Regions from separate parts of the Microbispora sp. CL1-1 genome, predicted to be linked through region 3. Evidence: riboswitches for the same ligand, from Rfam matches in the RefSeq annotation. Region 3 holds a riboswitch; each other region holds the start of a gene.
What was found. Region 3 has a riboswitch for cyclic di-AMP ahead of HCK04_RS33710 (C40 family peptidase). Riboswitches for the same ligand answer to the same signal wherever they lie in the genome.
Positions count from the first base shown of each region.

Region 1 (5,022 bases), on a different contig from region 3:
AGTCCATGGTGATCTCCCTGGTTCCCGGGTTGTTCGTCCCGGGAACACTAGGGCGGATACCGGACAGAAACCGCCCAGTATTGTCACTAGATTGTGTGACGTGGCCCGACCGACTCATCGCGTTCTCACGCTGCTGGAGCTCCTGCAGTCGGGCGGCACGCGGACGATGGCCGAGCTCGCCGACCGGCTCGGGGTCGACGAGCGCACCGTGCGGCGATATGTGGACCACCTGATCGACCTCGATGTGCCCGTCGAGTCGGTGCGCGGCCGATACGGCGGCTATCGCCTCGCCCCCGGATATCGCATGCCCCCGCTCATGCTGAGCGACGACGAGGCGCTCGCCGTGCTGCTCGGCCTGGTCGCCGGTCGCCGCGCGGGGCTGACGACGGCGGCGGGCACGGCGAGCGAGACGGCGGCGGCCAAGATCCGGCGCGTTCTGCCCGAGCGGCTCGCCCGCAGGCTCGACACCGTGCTCGAATCCCTCGCCTTCACGGCCCCGCCCGGCGAGTCCGCCGTTCCCGAGACCGCCGTGTTGCTCTGCGTCGCCGACGCGGTGCGCCATCACCGGCCGATCTCGATCAGGTATACCGCCGCCGATGGTCGGCGCAGCGAGCGCACGCTGCATCCGTACGGGCTCGTCGCCCATTCGGGCCGGTGGTACGTCACGGGCGCGGATCCGGAGATCGGCGAGGACCGGACCTTCCGGCTGGATCGCATCGCGGACGCGAGGACGCTGCCCGGCTCGTTCGAGCCGCCCGCCGGGTTCGATCCGGCGCAGCACGTCCTGGCCGGATTCGCGACGGCTCGATATCGGTACGACGTGGTGCTGCGGATCCAGGGGACGGTCGAGCAGATCCGCGCCCGGCTTCCCGCCGCCGTCGCGACCCTGGCGGATCCCGGGGACGAGGGCTGGCTCCGCGTCGAGGTGCGCGCGGAGCGGCTCGACTGGCTGCCTCCGGTGCTCGCCTCACTCGACCGGCCGTTCGTCATCGAGCGGCCGGACGAGCTGCGCGACCGTGTCGCGGCGCTCGCGGACCGGCTCGCGGCTTCCGCCCGCAGGACCGCAGAGTGACTGCGGGCGGGTGACTGCGGGCGGGTGACTGCGGGCGGGTGACTGCGGGCGGGTGACTGCGGGCTAAGCGCTGGTCGCCGGCGAACCGGCCGCGTGCAGATGGCGGTCGATCGCGGCGAAGGTGGCCGCCGGCTGTTCGATGTGCGGCAGGTGACCGGCCTCCGGGATCACCTCCAGCCGGCCGTTGGCGAAGGCGCCGGCGTAGGCGGCTCCGTAGGCGGGGGTGACGATCCGGTCGCTCTCCCCCACACCAGGAGCGCGGGCACGTCGACGTGCCGCAACCGGCGGAGCAGTTTGGGATCGTGCATGTAGGGGTCGCCCGCCAGCGTGCGCATGGTGGCCATGTCGGCCGCCCGGGCTGCGAGCTGGTCGGCGGGGACGCCGGCCGGGTCGACGTAGAAGCGCTGCGAGTCGTGCCAGGCGTATTCGGCCACGCCGCGCGCGTCCAGGGCGAAGAAGTCGCGGATCGGCTCGCCGGGGACGTCCACGCCCACGGCGTCGACCAGCACCAGCCCGGTGATGATCCCCGCCGTGTCGCGTACGGCCATCTCGGCGGCGGTCCAGCCGCCGAGGGAGGAGCCGGCGACGAGAACGTCGCGCAACCCCAGGCGATGCAGGCAGTGCAGGTAGGCGAGGGCGAGGTCGTCGATGCCGGTGAGCCACGGGGGACGGTCGGTGCCGTCCCAGCCGGGATGCACGGGCGTCAGGGTGTGTGCCGTCCGGGAGAGGTGCCCGGCGAGCCCGGCGACCGTGGCGGGGCCGCCGCCGCCGTGCAGGATCAGGGCCGGTCTGCCGGTGCCGGCCTCCGACATGGTGAGGGACAGGTCGCGATCTGCAACAACTCGGGCGGGCGGTCAAACAGGTCCAATATCGGCAGCACCGGGCCCTGGAGAGCGGGCTGTCGGCGATCGGCGCGACGCTCGCCCAGTGGGACGCCCTCCGGGCGATCAGCCGTACCCCCGGGGCGTCGGCCCGGGAGCTGGCCGCGGCGACGTTCCAGACCGAGCAGGCCTTCGGCACCCTCGCCGGGCGGCTCGTGGCCCAGGGATGGATCGAACGCAGGCCCGGGCACGGCAGGCGCATCGAGCACCATCTCACCCCTTCCGGCGAGCGGGTCCTGGAAGCCGGGCACAAGGTCGCCGACGAGGTGCTCGCCAGGTGCTACACCGCCCTGCCGGACGCGGACCGCGCGACCCTGCTGGCCCTGCTCCGGCGCCTCGTCGTGGAGGACGCGTAGCCTCCGGCCACGCCCTCGGCGGAGATGCGCTGCGCGGCGGCGCGTCTCCACCGAGGGCGTCCCGGGTCAGACGCCGGGGCGTACGGCGGTGAGGAAGCTGCCCCTCCAATAGGCGTTGAGCCTGTCGACACTGACCACCGCGCCGCTGTGGGGGGCGCTGATCACCTTCCTGTGCCCGAGATACATGCCCACGTGGCCGCCGCCACTGGTGAAGATGAGGTCGCCGGGCTTGAGGTGCGACAGCGAGACCCTCTTCTTGGCGTGCCTGAGCATCGCCCACGTCGTACGCGGGAGCTTGACGCCGGCCTTGCGCCAGGCGAACTGGACCAGCCCGGAGCAGTCGAACGCTCCTGGGCCCGTGGCGCCCCACACGTACGGGTCGCCGAGCTGCTTCTTCGCCACCTTGATGGCGCGCTCGGCCTTCTCCTGCTGGAGAGCCGCCTTGGTGAGCTTCCTCGTGGCGGAGTTCTCGGCCACGGGCGCGGGATGCAGGGGGGTGGTCGTTGTGGGGGGCACGGGCGGGATGACCGCCGAGGTGAGGGCGGGGGCGGGGGCGGGGGCCGGGGGTGGGGATGTCACCGTCGCGGACGCGGCGGCTGCGGGGAGTGCGCTCAATGCTCCGGCCGACGCGGTGAGCGCCGCGCTACCGATCGTGACGCAGGCGATGCGGAGCAGAGTGGTGGAGTTGGTGGACAGGAGGATCTCTCCCTTTGGTCTTCCGCTTGCGCCTACCGGGTTAGCTGACGGATTCGGGCAGGGAAGATCGCCCTACGGCGCCGGCGCGCCGATTCACCCCAGACCTTCGTCGAAGGTCGATTGGTTCCCCGGCTCCGAGCCTCCTAGCTGCTCGGATTCGGCATCACCGGCGCCCAGGGGGGCGGAGAGGCGGGGCGACGGCGACTGTGGATGGTCGAACCCGGCGGGGCCGGGTTCGTAACGACGAGGTCACGTGGATCCCGCCGATGGGCAAGGAAACTACCAAGAGCCCCATATATCCGCAAAGAGCATCAAAAGGATAAGAAGCGCATAAAAGGGATCAAATGCGCGAAGTTGCAGGTCAGAGTGCATCTGCGGAAGAGATGTGGCGCTGGTCACGCTCGTCCCATGGTGGGCCTGACCTGCGGAGGAAGGCGAGTAAGCCCTGTCGGCGGCGTACATCCTGACCCTGGCGGCCTTCGGCCCCTCGGCTGCCCGCCTGTGGTCCGGGGGGCGTTGATCGTCGCTTGCGCCGCCCGGCTGCCGCCCTGCACGAGCGGGCGTGACCTGCCGGATGGCTAGTTCGTACGCCAGAAGGCGCCGTTGGCGGAGGGGTCGTCGGGGTCGCCCTGCGGCGCGGTGAACCCGGCGCCCCACAGCGTCGTCGTCCCGGGCCTGCGCGCGATCGAGAACAGGGCGGCGTCGGTGCCGGCCTTCCGGGGGATCGGGGTGCTCCGCCACGTCGAACCCGTGACATGCCACAGGGTGGAGTTCCAGTCGCTCTGCACGATCCACACGCCGCCCGCGCCGTCGGGCTCCACCTCCGTGTACGGCTGGGCGTTGACGGCGCCGACCGAGGCGGTCCACGAGCGGCCGTTCCAGTGCATGACCAGGGGGCGGTCGTAGATCTTGTCGTCGCCCTGGTCGTCGGCGCCCTCCCAGCTCACGCCGCCGACGGCCCACACGTTGCGGGGGCCGAGGACGGCGATGTCGGTGAGCACCGCGGCGGCGTCGCGAGCGGGCAGTTTGATCGCGGGGGTGGGCACCAGCGCCCAGGACTTCCCGTTCCACCGCATGATCGCGGGACGGGTGCCCTTGGCCCCCGCCGCCCAGACGTCACCGGCCTTGTACGCGTCGACGGCGGCGGCGTGGGCCGGCAGCGGGACGCTCCGCCACGACGACCCGTTCCAGTGCCTGGCCGAGGCCGAGGAGTCGGCGACCGCCCAGACGTCCTTCGCGCCCGTGCCGTCGGCGTCCGTCGTGGAGAAGCCGCTGCCGAGCGAGAAGGTGGTCCATGTCCGGCCGTTCCACCGGCTCGCCTTCCCCGGGCCGAAGACCCACACGTTCTTGTCCGAGCCGGCGGTCACGGCCGTCAGCTCGTACGACGGGCTGCCGGGGAGCACCTTCCACGATCGGCCGTCGAACCGCTCGACCAGGCCCCGCCGCGTGCCGTTCACGACCCGGTGGCCGGCCGCCCACACCGACCCGTTGCCGAGGACCGTCACGTCGTCGAGCACGTCGTCCCCGGGCAGGGTGTTCACCTTGGCCAGCCGCCACGTGGGCGCGGTCTCCCCGGCCTGGCCGCCCTGGTGGGCCGCTCCCGAGGCCGCCGCGGCCGGCAGGAACGCCAGCCCGATCGCCGATATGCCCGAGACGAGTACGGTGCGCACGATGCTTCCCCTTCCGCTCACCAGTACGACGTTTGACCGAGGGGAGTCGTTCACACGTCGCGGAAGGGCCGGAGTCACTTCTTCTCCGTCCACGGCTCGTACGCGTCGTCACCGGGGAGCACCCAGATCTTCGCGTCGGGCCTGACCAGGCTCCGCACCCGCGTCACCACGCCGGTCGTCTTCGAGACCCGGTAGACCGTCACTCCGGTTTCGGTCTTCGACCGGACGACCAGGTGTCCCGCCTTGTCGAAGTCGAGGTCGTCGATCCGCCGCCCGCGCGGGAGCCGTACGGTCACGGTGCGGCTCGCCTTGCCGGTGCGCAGGTCGACCAGGCGCAGCGTGCGCGA
Region 1 is NZ_JAATEK010000010.1:168,431-173,452, forward strand. It holds gene HCK04_RS15365 (VOC family protein) at 1-7, opposite strand, end outside; gene HCK04_RS15370 (YafY family protein) at 101-1,072, shown strand; gene HCK04_RS15375 (alpha/beta hydrolase) at 1,240-1,884, opposite strand; gene HCK04_RS43605 (MarR family winged helix-turn-helix transcriptional regulator) at 1,980-2,309, shown strand; gene HCK04_RS15385 (C40 family peptidase) at 2,376-2,786, opposite strand; cyclic di-AMP (ydaO/yuaA leader) riboswitch at 3,020-3,178, opposite strand; gene HCK04_RS15390 (hypothetical protein) at 3,584-4,675, opposite strand; gene HCK04_RS15395 (hypothetical protein) at 4,750-5,022, opposite strand, start outside.
Region 1: it holds a riboswitch for cyclic di-AMP, as region 3 does, so the genes downstream of both, HCK04_RS15385 (C40 family peptidase) here and HCK04_RS33710 (C40 family peptidase) in region 3, are expected to answer to the same signal.

Region 2 (5,022 bases), on a different contig from region 3:
GGGGCTCAGTGCGAGGGCGTGTGCCGGTGGCCGCCGGTCTGGCCGCCGTGGTCCTGCTCACTCCGATGACGGGCGCGCAGGCGGATCCGAAGCCCACTGTCGCGCAGGTGAAAGCGAAGCTGAGCAAGCTCAACGCGCAGGCCGACCAGCTCGTGGACCGTTATAACGCGGCCAACGAGAAGTGGAAGAAGGCCCGGCAGAAGTACCTCACGATCAACGAGGACTACAAGAAGCAGAACGCCCGGGTCGAGGAGCTACGCTCCGGGCTGGTCTCGATGGCCGTCAGCAGCTACCAGGTCGGCGACATGGGGTCGTGGGGCGGCGTCTTCTACAGCTCCAACCCCGACGCCATGCTCAGCGGCCTCGCCACGCTCAACCACATGTCGGCCGAGCGGGCCGGGCGGCTCAAGGCGTACGAGGGCGCCATCAAGGACCTCAAGAACCGCCGCAACCAGAGCAAGCAGGTCTACAAGGAGGCCGCCGACGTCAAGGACGAGCTGGCGGACGAGAAGGAGAAGGTCGACAAGCTCGTCCGGGAGCAGATGAAGCTGCTGCGCTCGCTCGGGACGTTCAACCCCGGCAACCCCAACAGCGCCGGCGTCGTCTACAACGGGCCGGCGTCCGGCAACGCGCTGGCCGCCCTCCAGTTCGCCTACAAGCAGATCGGCAAGCCCTACCGCTACGGGGGCACCGGACCGGGCGCCTGGGACTGCTCCGGGCTCGTGCAGGCCGCGTGGGCGGCGGCGGGCGTCCGGCTGCCCCGGACGAGCTACGAGCAGTGGGCCTGGGGCGCGAGCCGCCGGGTCTCGCTCGACGACCTCCAGCCGGGCGACCTGCTCTGGCACGCCGGATACGGGCACGTCGGCATCTACGCCGGCGACGGGAAGGTCGTTCATGCCCCGCAGACCGGCGATGTTGTGAAAGTCGTCACACTCGCCGAGTATCACGCGATCGGAGCCGTGCGCCCCTGACGGTCCCGCCGTCTCCGTGACGATCTGTGACTGACGCGGCAAATGTGACCCCATCGGCGCTTGTTGTGCAAATTGTGGGCAGGGTCACATTTGGCGCATTCGCGGTGTGGGTAAGCTGCGATTTCTTCTCCGCGGCCTTCGTTATGCGATCTTTATCCGGCTGGAGCGCTTTGCCGAACGCCGCGAGTCCTGGGTAGCTTCTGGGCCGCGGCGAGCACGCCTCGCCGCCGTGCGTCCCGGTCCGGCCGGCCGGTCGCAGTCATCCAGCGGCATCGGCGTCCTTCATCACCCTCCCCCGTGGGATCCCCCCGACGCCGATGGCCAGCCGAGTCCGTGCAGTCAGGAGGCACGGAGCCGGGGAACCACCGACCTTCACGCGAAGGTCCGGGGTGAATCGGCGCATCGCGCGCCGTAGGGCGACTTCCCCGCCCGAACCCGTCAGCTAACCCGGTAGGCGTGAGCGGAAGACTCGAGGAGAGATCCTGTCTACCACCCCCAGTCTGTCCCGTCTTGCCCGAATTGCCGTTAGTGGTGCCGCGTTGACGGCATCCGTAGGTGTCGCTGGAGCACATCCGGCGGCGGCAGCCGGCACGGCGGCCGACCCGGCGGCCGACCCGGCGACGGTCACGGTCGTCACGACGGCCACGGCGACGAAGACGGCCACCAAGACGGCCACGAAGACGGCCACGAAGACGGGCGCCGAGGAGAGCGCGAAGACCGCCGCCCGCAACGCCGCCGCGAAGAAGCGGACCAAGAGGCACACCGCCAAGCGGAAGATCAGCAGGGCCTCGCTCCAGCGGGCCAGGGCCCGGCGCGCGGTGAAGGCCGCCGAGAAGCAGATCGGCGACCCCTACCGCTACGGAGCCACGGGACCGGGCGCGTTCGACTGCTCGGGCCTGGTCCAGTACGCCTGGCGCAAGGCCGGCGTACGGCTGCCGCGCACGACGTGGTCCATCCGCAGCGCGGTCAGGAAGAAGGTGTCCTGGGGGCACTTCGAGCCCGGTGACCTCATCTTCACCAGCGGCGGCGGCCACGTCGGCATGTACGTCGGGCACAACAGGATGATCCACGCCCCGCACAGCGGCACGCGGGTCAGGATCGACAAGCTGGACGCCTACCGGAGGAGCACCTTCGTGGGTGCCGTCCGGCCGGGCGTCTGACGGGCACCGGTCACCAAGCCCCCTCGACCGGCGCCGTCCTTACGGCCCCGTCCACCTCGCCGAGGTGGGCGGGGCCGTGACATGCGCTGGCTACCATGCACGGCGTGACTGTCACGAGCGGCGTGCCCGCGTGCGCGCCGGGCGTGCGTGCCGGAGCCGGCCGGAGCCGGCCCGGACCCGCCGGGGCCACTCCCCGCCGGATCGCGGCCGTGGCCGTCGCGCTGGCCGCGCTGCTGGCCGGGCCCGCCGCCGCGGCGCCGCCCGACCCGCTGCGCGCCCTGCGGCTCGACGCCCGCGCCGCCGTACGCGAGCATCCCGGCATGTGGACCGGCGCCTCGGTCGCCCGCGGCGAGCGCGCCGTCGTCGTCGGGTCGCCCCGGCCGCTGGTCGCCGAGATCGCCGCGCTGGCCGGCCGCGCGGGCAGTACGGTCACGAGGGTCTGGGGCGGGCTCGGCGGCGCGGTGGTCCTGGTGCCGCGCACCGAGGAGCAGGCCGCCGTGCTGGCCGCGCCGGCGAAGGTGGACGGCCTGGCGGCCGTCGCCACCGGCGACCGGGTGATCGTGCAGCCGGCCGCGTTCGCCCGCCTGTCCGCGACCGGCCGCCTGGTCGTCATGACCCACGAGCTGACGCACGTCGCGACCGCCGGCCGCCGCACGGTGCCGATGTGGCTCATGGAGGGCTTCGCCGACTACGTGGGCTACCTGGACAGCGGGCTGCCGGTCCGTACGGTCGCCGCCGAGCTGGCCGCCGACGTCGCGGCCGGGAGGGCGGCGCTCGGCGGCCTGCCGGGGCCCGCCGACTTCGCCGCCAGGCCCGCCCAGGCGTACGAGGAGGCGTGGCTCGCCTGCCGCTACATCGCGGCCCGGTTCGGCGAGCCGAGGCTGGTCGCCCTCTATCGCGCCGCGCTGCGCGAGGAGATCGGCGCCGCCCTGCGGGAGGAGCTCGGGCTGACCGCCGGCGACCTGACCCGCGCCTGGCGGTCGTGGTCGCGCGAGCAGCTCGCCCGGACCTGATCGTCCGACCGCGACGACCCGGCCGGGACTGCGACAATGCGTTCTCGGGCGGCGCGGGGGGACCGCGTGATCACGCCGGCAGCGGGGGTGAGGATGACGAAGCGGACGCTGATCGTCACGAACGACTTCCCGCCCAGACCGGGCGGCATCCAGGCGTTCGTGCACGGCCTCGCCGTGCGCAGGCCGCCCGGCTCCGTGGTCGTGTACGCCCCGCGCTGGAAGGGGTGTGAGGAGTTCGACGCCCGCCAGCCGTACGAGGTGGTCCGGCATCCCTCCTCGCTGATGCTGCCGACCCGCGCGGTGGCGCGACGGGCGGCGGCGCTGGTGGAGGACGGCGCGACCGTCGTCTTCGGCGCGGCGGCGCCGCTGGGGCTGCTGGCTCCCGGCCTGCGCGCCGCGGGCGCGGGCCGCATCGTCATGCTCACCCACGGGCACGAGGCGTCGTGGGCCCGCCTGCCGGGCGCGCGCGCCCTGCTGCGCCGCATCGGGGCGGGGGCCGACATCGTGACCTATCTCGGCGAGTACACCCGCCGCCGGATCGCCCGGGTCGTGCCCGCCTCCCGGCTCGTACGGCTCGCGCCCGGCGTGGACACGACCCTCTATCGTCCGGGGGCGGGCGGCGACCGGATCCGCGCGTCCCTCGGCCTGGGCGACCGGCCGGTGGTCGTGTGCGTCTCCCGGCTGGTGCCGCGCAAGGGCCAGGACGTGCTGCTGCGGGCCTGGCCGCTCGTTCTGCGGCGGGTTCCCGGCGCGGTCCTGCTGCTGGTCGGCGGCGGCCCGCTGCGGCGGTCGCTGGAACGGACGGCGGCGGGGGCCGGCCTGCGCGGCTCGGTGGTCGTCACCGGGTCCGTGCCCTGGGCGTCCCTCCCGGCCTACTACGACGCGGGCGACGTGTTCGCCATGCCCTGCCGCAGCAGGTTCGGCGGGCTCGACGTGGAGGGCCTCGGCATCGTCTATCTGGAGGCGTCGGCCACCGGGCTGCCCGTGGTCGCGGGCTCCTCCGGGGGCGCCCCCGACGCCGTACGGCACGGCGAGACGGGCCTGGTGGTCGACGGCACGTCGCACACGGCGGTGGCCGCCGCGGTGGGCGATCTGCTGGCCGACCCCGCCCGCGCCCGCGCGATGGGCGAGCGGGGCCGGGCCTGGATCGAGGAGGAGTGGCGCTGGGACCTCGTCGCGGCCCGGTTCGCCGCGCTGCTGTGAGGCAGCCTCAGCCGGTGGGCACGGCCCGCTGTGTGGCTGCCTCAGCCGGGAGCACGCCCGCTGTGCGGCCGCCTCGTGGGCACGCCCGCGAGGTCGTTCCGGCCGGTCAGGGCTTGCGGCCCACACCGCCGGCGACGCAGATGCCGCCGAGGTCGAGGGGGTAGCTCACGGGCTTCTCGGGACGCCACTCGGGCACGTGCACCACGCCGGGCTCGATCAGTTCGAGGCCGTCGAAGAACCGCACGATCTCGGGCATGTCGCGGGCGCGGCCGGTGCCCAGCATCTGCAGCAGCACCGCCTCCAGCTCGCGCATCTCCGGCGCGCAGGAGCAGAAGTGGGTGAGCTGCATGTAGCTGCCGGGTGCCAGGCGGGCCTTGTAGGTGTCCACGAGGCCGTCGGGGTCCTCCTCGTCGGCGAGGTGGTGGACCACGGCGACCAGCAGCAGGCCGATGGGGCGGGAGAAGTCGAGGAAGCCATCGACCTCGGGGTGGCCGAGGATCACCTCGGGCTCGCGCATGTCCGCGGTGATCACGCGGGTGCGCTTGTCGGTCTGCAGGATCGCCCGCGCGTGGGCCAGCACGATGGGGTCGTTGTCCACGTAGACGACCTTCGCGGCGGGATCGATCCGCTGCGCGACCGAGTGGGTGTTGTCCATCGTGGGCAGGCCCGAGCCGA
Region 2 is NZ_JAATEK010000001.1:160,049-165,070, forward strand. It holds gene HCK04_RS00750 (C40 family peptidase) at 9-971, shown strand; cyclic di-AMP (ydaO/yuaA leader) riboswitch at 1,285-1,443, shown strand; gene HCK04_RS00755 (C40 family peptidase) at 1,511-2,131, shown strand; gene HCK04_RS00760 (hypothetical protein) at 2,236-3,144, shown strand; gene HCK04_RS00765 (glycosyltransferase family 4 protein) at 3,238-4,347, shown strand; gene HCK04_RS00770 (SAM-dependent methyltransferase) at 4,454-5,022, opposite strand, start outside.
Region 2: it holds a riboswitch for cyclic di-AMP, as region 3 does, so the genes downstream of both, HCK04_RS00755 (C40 family peptidase) here and HCK04_RS33710 (C40 family peptidase) in region 3, are expected to answer to the same signal.

Region 3 (5,022 bases):
TGCGTAAGGGAGGAGAAGGGAAGACATGGCGACTCAGACGGCGGCCGAGCGGCGCGAGGAGGCGCGTCAGCGCTACAACGCCTACGTCGCGACCTGCCCGTCCAGGAAGCTGCTCGACACGCTCAGCGACAAGTGGGTGAGCCTGGCGCTCACCGCGCTCGCCGGCGGCCCGCGCCGCTACAGCGAGTTGGCGAGGACGATCGCCGGAGTCAGCCAGAAGATGCTCACGCAGACGTTGCGGACGATGGAACGCGACGGCCTGGTGTCACGCACGGTCACTCCGTCGGTGCCGGTGAGGGTCGACTATCGGCTCACGCCGCTGGGCGAGGACCTCATGCCGCTGCTCGAAGCGATCAAGCGCTGGGCCGAGATCCACATGGAGGATGTCGAAGCGGCCAGGCAGGCGTACGACCGCCGCTCCGGCCACCGACCTTGACGACCTTCAGGCGAGGCGTTTACCTTCCCTGAAGGGTGGGCCGACGACATCGTCGTGGGGGAGGGCGGACGATGGGTGTTCCCGAGGTCGTCTACCGAGGTGACAATCCTGCCTCGGACCTTGAGCGTGCCGGTCTCACCGAAGAGGATCTGCTTCTCCTCGCGGAGCTGGCCAAGGGAGTGACAGCAGACCGGGTGGGCCGCAGTCTCGACGTCAGCGGCCGAACCGTGCGGCGCCGGTTGCGGTGCATCTGCGACCGCATCGGTGTGGCGACGGCGATCGAGGCGGTCGCCTGGGCGGCACGCCGCCGCCTCATCTGAGTGTTTCATCTAAGCGCGTTATCCGACTGCGTTGTCCGGCCGCGTTCGCTGCGAAAGGGACCGGCGCCCCTCCAACGGAGGAGGGGCTCTCCGAAAAGGCCCCCGGAAAGGCTCCCCGGGAAGGCTCCCCGGAAAGGCCCCCGGGAAGGCTCCGTGGAAGAGCGCCCGCAGACAGAGGCCCTCGCAGACCGAGGCGCTCCGTAGACGAAGGGCTCCGTAGACCGAGGCCCCTGTGACAGAGGCTCCGTGGTCAGAGGCCCCGTGGTCAGAGGCCCCGTGGCCAGAGACTCAGTCGGCGACGCGCACCGCGCCCGCGAACGGCCGGCCGTCGATCTTCGCGATGTGGACGACGTCTCCTGTGCGCGGCGCGTGGATCATGTAGCCGTTGCCGATGTAGATGCCCACGTGGTGCAGGTCGGAGTAGAAGAACACCAGGTCGCCGGGGCGGAGCTGGTCACGCGGGATGTGCGTGCCGGCCGTCCACTGGTCGCCCGTGTAGTGCGGCAGGCTGATCCCGACGGACTGGTAGGCCGCCATGACCAGGCCGGAGCAGTCGAAGGAGCCGGGCCCATCGGCGCCCCACACGTACGGCTTGAGCTGCTGCGCGAGGGCCCAGCGCGCCGCCTGGGCGGCCTTGCCGTCACCGATGATGGGGAAGTCCGTCCTCGTGCGCGTCTCTCTGCCGATCGTCTGGGAGACCTGCCGGTAGAGGCTGCTCTCGGTCTTCTTGATCAGACTGGTGATCTTGTCGCGCCGGGCGTCGAGGCCGCTGAGGAGCTTCTTGACCTCGGCCTGCCGGGCGGAGGCGCTCTGCCTGGCCCGCGCGGCGGCGTCCATGGCCTTGGTGACCTCCGCGACCTCCTGGCTCTGCTGCAGCTCCAGCGCGTACGTCGTGGAGGCCTGGTCGAGGTAGCGCCGGGGGTCGATGTCGCTGTCGATGAGCGCGAGCGCGTTGCCGAGCCCGTTGGTCATGTAGGAGTGCTGCGCGAGGGCGCTCGCCTTCTGCCGGCGGACCTCCAGCTCGGCCTCGCTCTTGGCGAGGTTCTTCTTGGCGAGGTCGGCGGACCGCTCGGCCGCCTTCAGACGCACCCGCTCGCCGTTGTACTGCTCGGTGAGCGTCTCGATTTCGTCGTAGAGGTCCTCGACCTGCTTGGTGAGCTGCTTGAGGCTCGGCTTCGGGTCGGCGGTGGCGCTGACGACCGGGGCGCCGAACGTGATCGCGCTGATCGCGAGTCCGACGAACGCCAAACGGCGGAGGGGACCCGGACCGGCCGTGCCGGATCCGGATCGCCGGCCGCGGGCGTGCCTGCCCGCCGGCCTCTTGCCACGCATGCGCAACCGAGCTCCTCTCCCATGTGCGCCCCGCGGCGGGCCCGTCGTCGAGACGGGGCCGTACGGCGGGGCGCTGCTGAGCGCCTACCGGGTTAGCTGACGGGTTCGGGCCGGAGTAGCCCTACCTGGCGGATTCACCCCTTGTCGATCTGAGACCGAACCGATCCTGGATCCTGCAGTTGGGTCCCCGGCTCCCCTTCGCACTCGGTGCTTCGAAGATTCGGCGCCCGGTCGCCGCGAGCGCTCACGATGACCGGCATCGTCGCTGGACGATAGTGCACCGCGAGTTCTTGCTCAACCAGAACTCCGAAACCCGTCTAGGTTTGACAACCAAAGGATCACGGTCGGATCACGGGATCGGTTGTGAAACGTCCGTGTTCACAGGGGTTTGGAGCGATCCGAGAGTTTGGATGTGCTGCTCGGGCTGGTGAAAAAACTGGGACAAAAGTGGACAGTGGCCTTGGGGTGTGACCGTACGTCCGTCCGCGTCCGGGCGGCTACACACGGTCAGAACTCATGTGGGGTCTGGCGTTTGGGGATGACCGTTATCCGGGGGACGCTCCGCGCATGGGATCAGGCCGCGCTGCGGCTAGGCTGACCGGTCATGGAGCAGGTCGCCGCGCAGACGCCCAGTGAGTCGGGTGCCACGGCCGTGACGGTGCGCCGGGCCAGGACGCCGGACGTCCGGGCGATCCGGCGTCTCGTCGACGCGTACTCCGGCAACGGGCCCCGCCTGCTCAAGAAGAGCACGGTCACGCTGTATGAGGACGTCCAGGAGTTCTGGGTGGCCGAGACGGCCGGGCAGGTCGTCGGCTGCGGCGCGCTGCACGTGCTGTGGGAGGACCTCGCCGAGATCAGGACCGTCGCGGTGGACCCCGCGGCGCGCGGCGGGGGCATCGGCCACCGGATCGTCGCCGCGCTCATCGAGACCGCCAGGGACCTCGGCGTGCGGAGGGTCTTCTGCCTCACGTTCGCGGTGGACTTCTTCGCCAGGCACGGTTTCCGGCCCATCCAGGGCACCCCGGTCTCCCCTGAGGTCTACGCGGAGCTCCTGGCGTCGTACGACGAGGGTGTCGCCGAGTTTCTCGACCTGGAGCACGTGAAGCCGAACACGCTGGGGAACACCCGGATGTTGCTGCACCTCGACCGTCATTGATCACCATTGATGGGCATTGATCATCGATCTTGACGGTGGTTGTCGACTGTTGCAAAGGTGACTGTTGATACGCCTGTCGCTACTTTTGGCAATATCAGCGTGTGCTACAGACGTGCGGCGCATGCGTCTTCGAAACGAGGTGACACGGTGAGCACCGGACAGCCGCCGTACCCCCAGGACGAGTCGGACGGAACGCCACCGCCGTCATCGAACCCCGGGTACAACACGGACAGACAACCCCAGGAATACGACCCCGACGTCACGGTGGTCAGCTATCGCGGGCAGCACACGGGTCCGCAGCAGCCGCCCGCCTACGACCCCGCTCAGGGCGGCTACGGCCAGCAGCAGGGCTACGGCGCCCAGCAGCAGCCGTACGGCCAGCAGGGCTATGGTCAGCAGGCCCCGCAGGCCCAGCAGCAGTACGGCCAGCAGACCGGTCCCCAGGACTACGGCCAGCAGCAGGGCTATGGGCAGCAGCAGGGTTATGGCCAGACCGGGCCGCAGCAGGGTCACCCCCAGCAGGGCTATGGTCAGACCGGCCCGCAGCAGCCGTACGGCCAGCAGCAGGGCTACGGCGCTCAGCAGCAGCCCGGTTACGGCCAGCAGGGCTACGGCCAGCCGCAGGCCCAGCAGCCATATGGTCAGGACCAGTACGGCCAGCAGCAGGGCTATGGGCAGCAGCAGGGTTATGGCCAGACCGGGCCGCAGCAGGGTCACCCCCAGCAGGGCTATGGTCAGACCGGCCCGCAGCAGCCGTACGGCCAGCAGCAGGGCTACGGCGCTCAGCAGCAGCCCGGTTACGGCCAGCAGGGCTACGGCCAGCCGCAGGCCCAGCAGCCGTACGGCCAGGACCAGTACGGGCAGCAGCAGTTCGCCCAGCCGAGCCCCCAGGCGGGCTATGGGCAGCAGCCCGGTTATGGCCAGCAGCCGTACGGCCAGCCCGCCTATGGTCAGCCCGGCTACGGCCAGCCGTACGCGCCCGCCGGCCCGATCCCGCCCGGCGCCCCGGCTCCGCTCGCGGAGTGGTGGCAGCGTCTCGTCGCCCGCATCATCGATGGCGTGATCGTCGGTATTCCGCTCGGGATCATCACGGTCGTGGTCGCGGCCATCGTCGTCACCAACGCGAGCGTCGACATTAGGAGCGGGGTTTACAACCCCGGAAGCGGTTACTTCCTGGCGTCGCTGCTCACGGCGATCCTGGGCGGCCTCGTCATGGTCGTCTACGAATTCCTCATGCTGCGGGCACAGGGCCAGACGCTCGGCAAGAAACTCATGGGCATCAAGGTCGTCCGGGTCGGAGGCACTCTCGACGCGGGTGGGCTTCCGCAGGACGCGGCGCTCAAGCGGGCCGGCGTGCTCTACGCTTTCGAGTTCCTGCAGTGGATTCCCGTTATCACCTACATCGCCAACCTCGGCACTCTTCTGAACGTGCTGTGGCTGTTGTGGGACAAGCCGCTGCATCAGGCGCTCCATGACAAGGTCGCCAACACCGTAGTGGTCAAGGTCAAGTAAGACGACGGACGGGGTCGATGGAACGGACCATCGGCCCCGTTTTTCTATGGGTCGCTATGGCTCCGATCGCACCGCGCCCGCGTGGCTGTGACGGAAAATCCTTGCGGCCTCTACGGGGCATGTCATGCTTGGGTTACCGTCCCGAGAGGTGCCCAATGACCGCGAGACCGCCCCCGGCGCCAATCCTTAAGACTCGCCCCCGCCGTCTCCGGGGTCATATCCCCCACGGGCGGCTTAAGGAACCGTCAGGGGCGCTTATGGGGCCG
Region 3 is NZ_JAATEK010000044.1:1,903-6,924, reverse strand. It holds gene HCK04_RS33720 (helix-turn-helix domain-containing protein) at 26-436, shown strand; gene HCK04_RS33715 (LuxR C-terminal-related transcriptional regulator) at 508-756, shown strand; gene HCK04_RS33710 (C40 family peptidase) at 1,045-2,004, opposite strand; cyclic di-AMP (ydaO/yuaA leader) riboswitch at 2,155-2,308, opposite strand; gene HCK04_RS33705 (amino-acid N-acetyltransferase) at 2,693-3,244, shown strand; gene HCK04_RS33700 (RDD family protein) at 3,392-4,756, shown strand.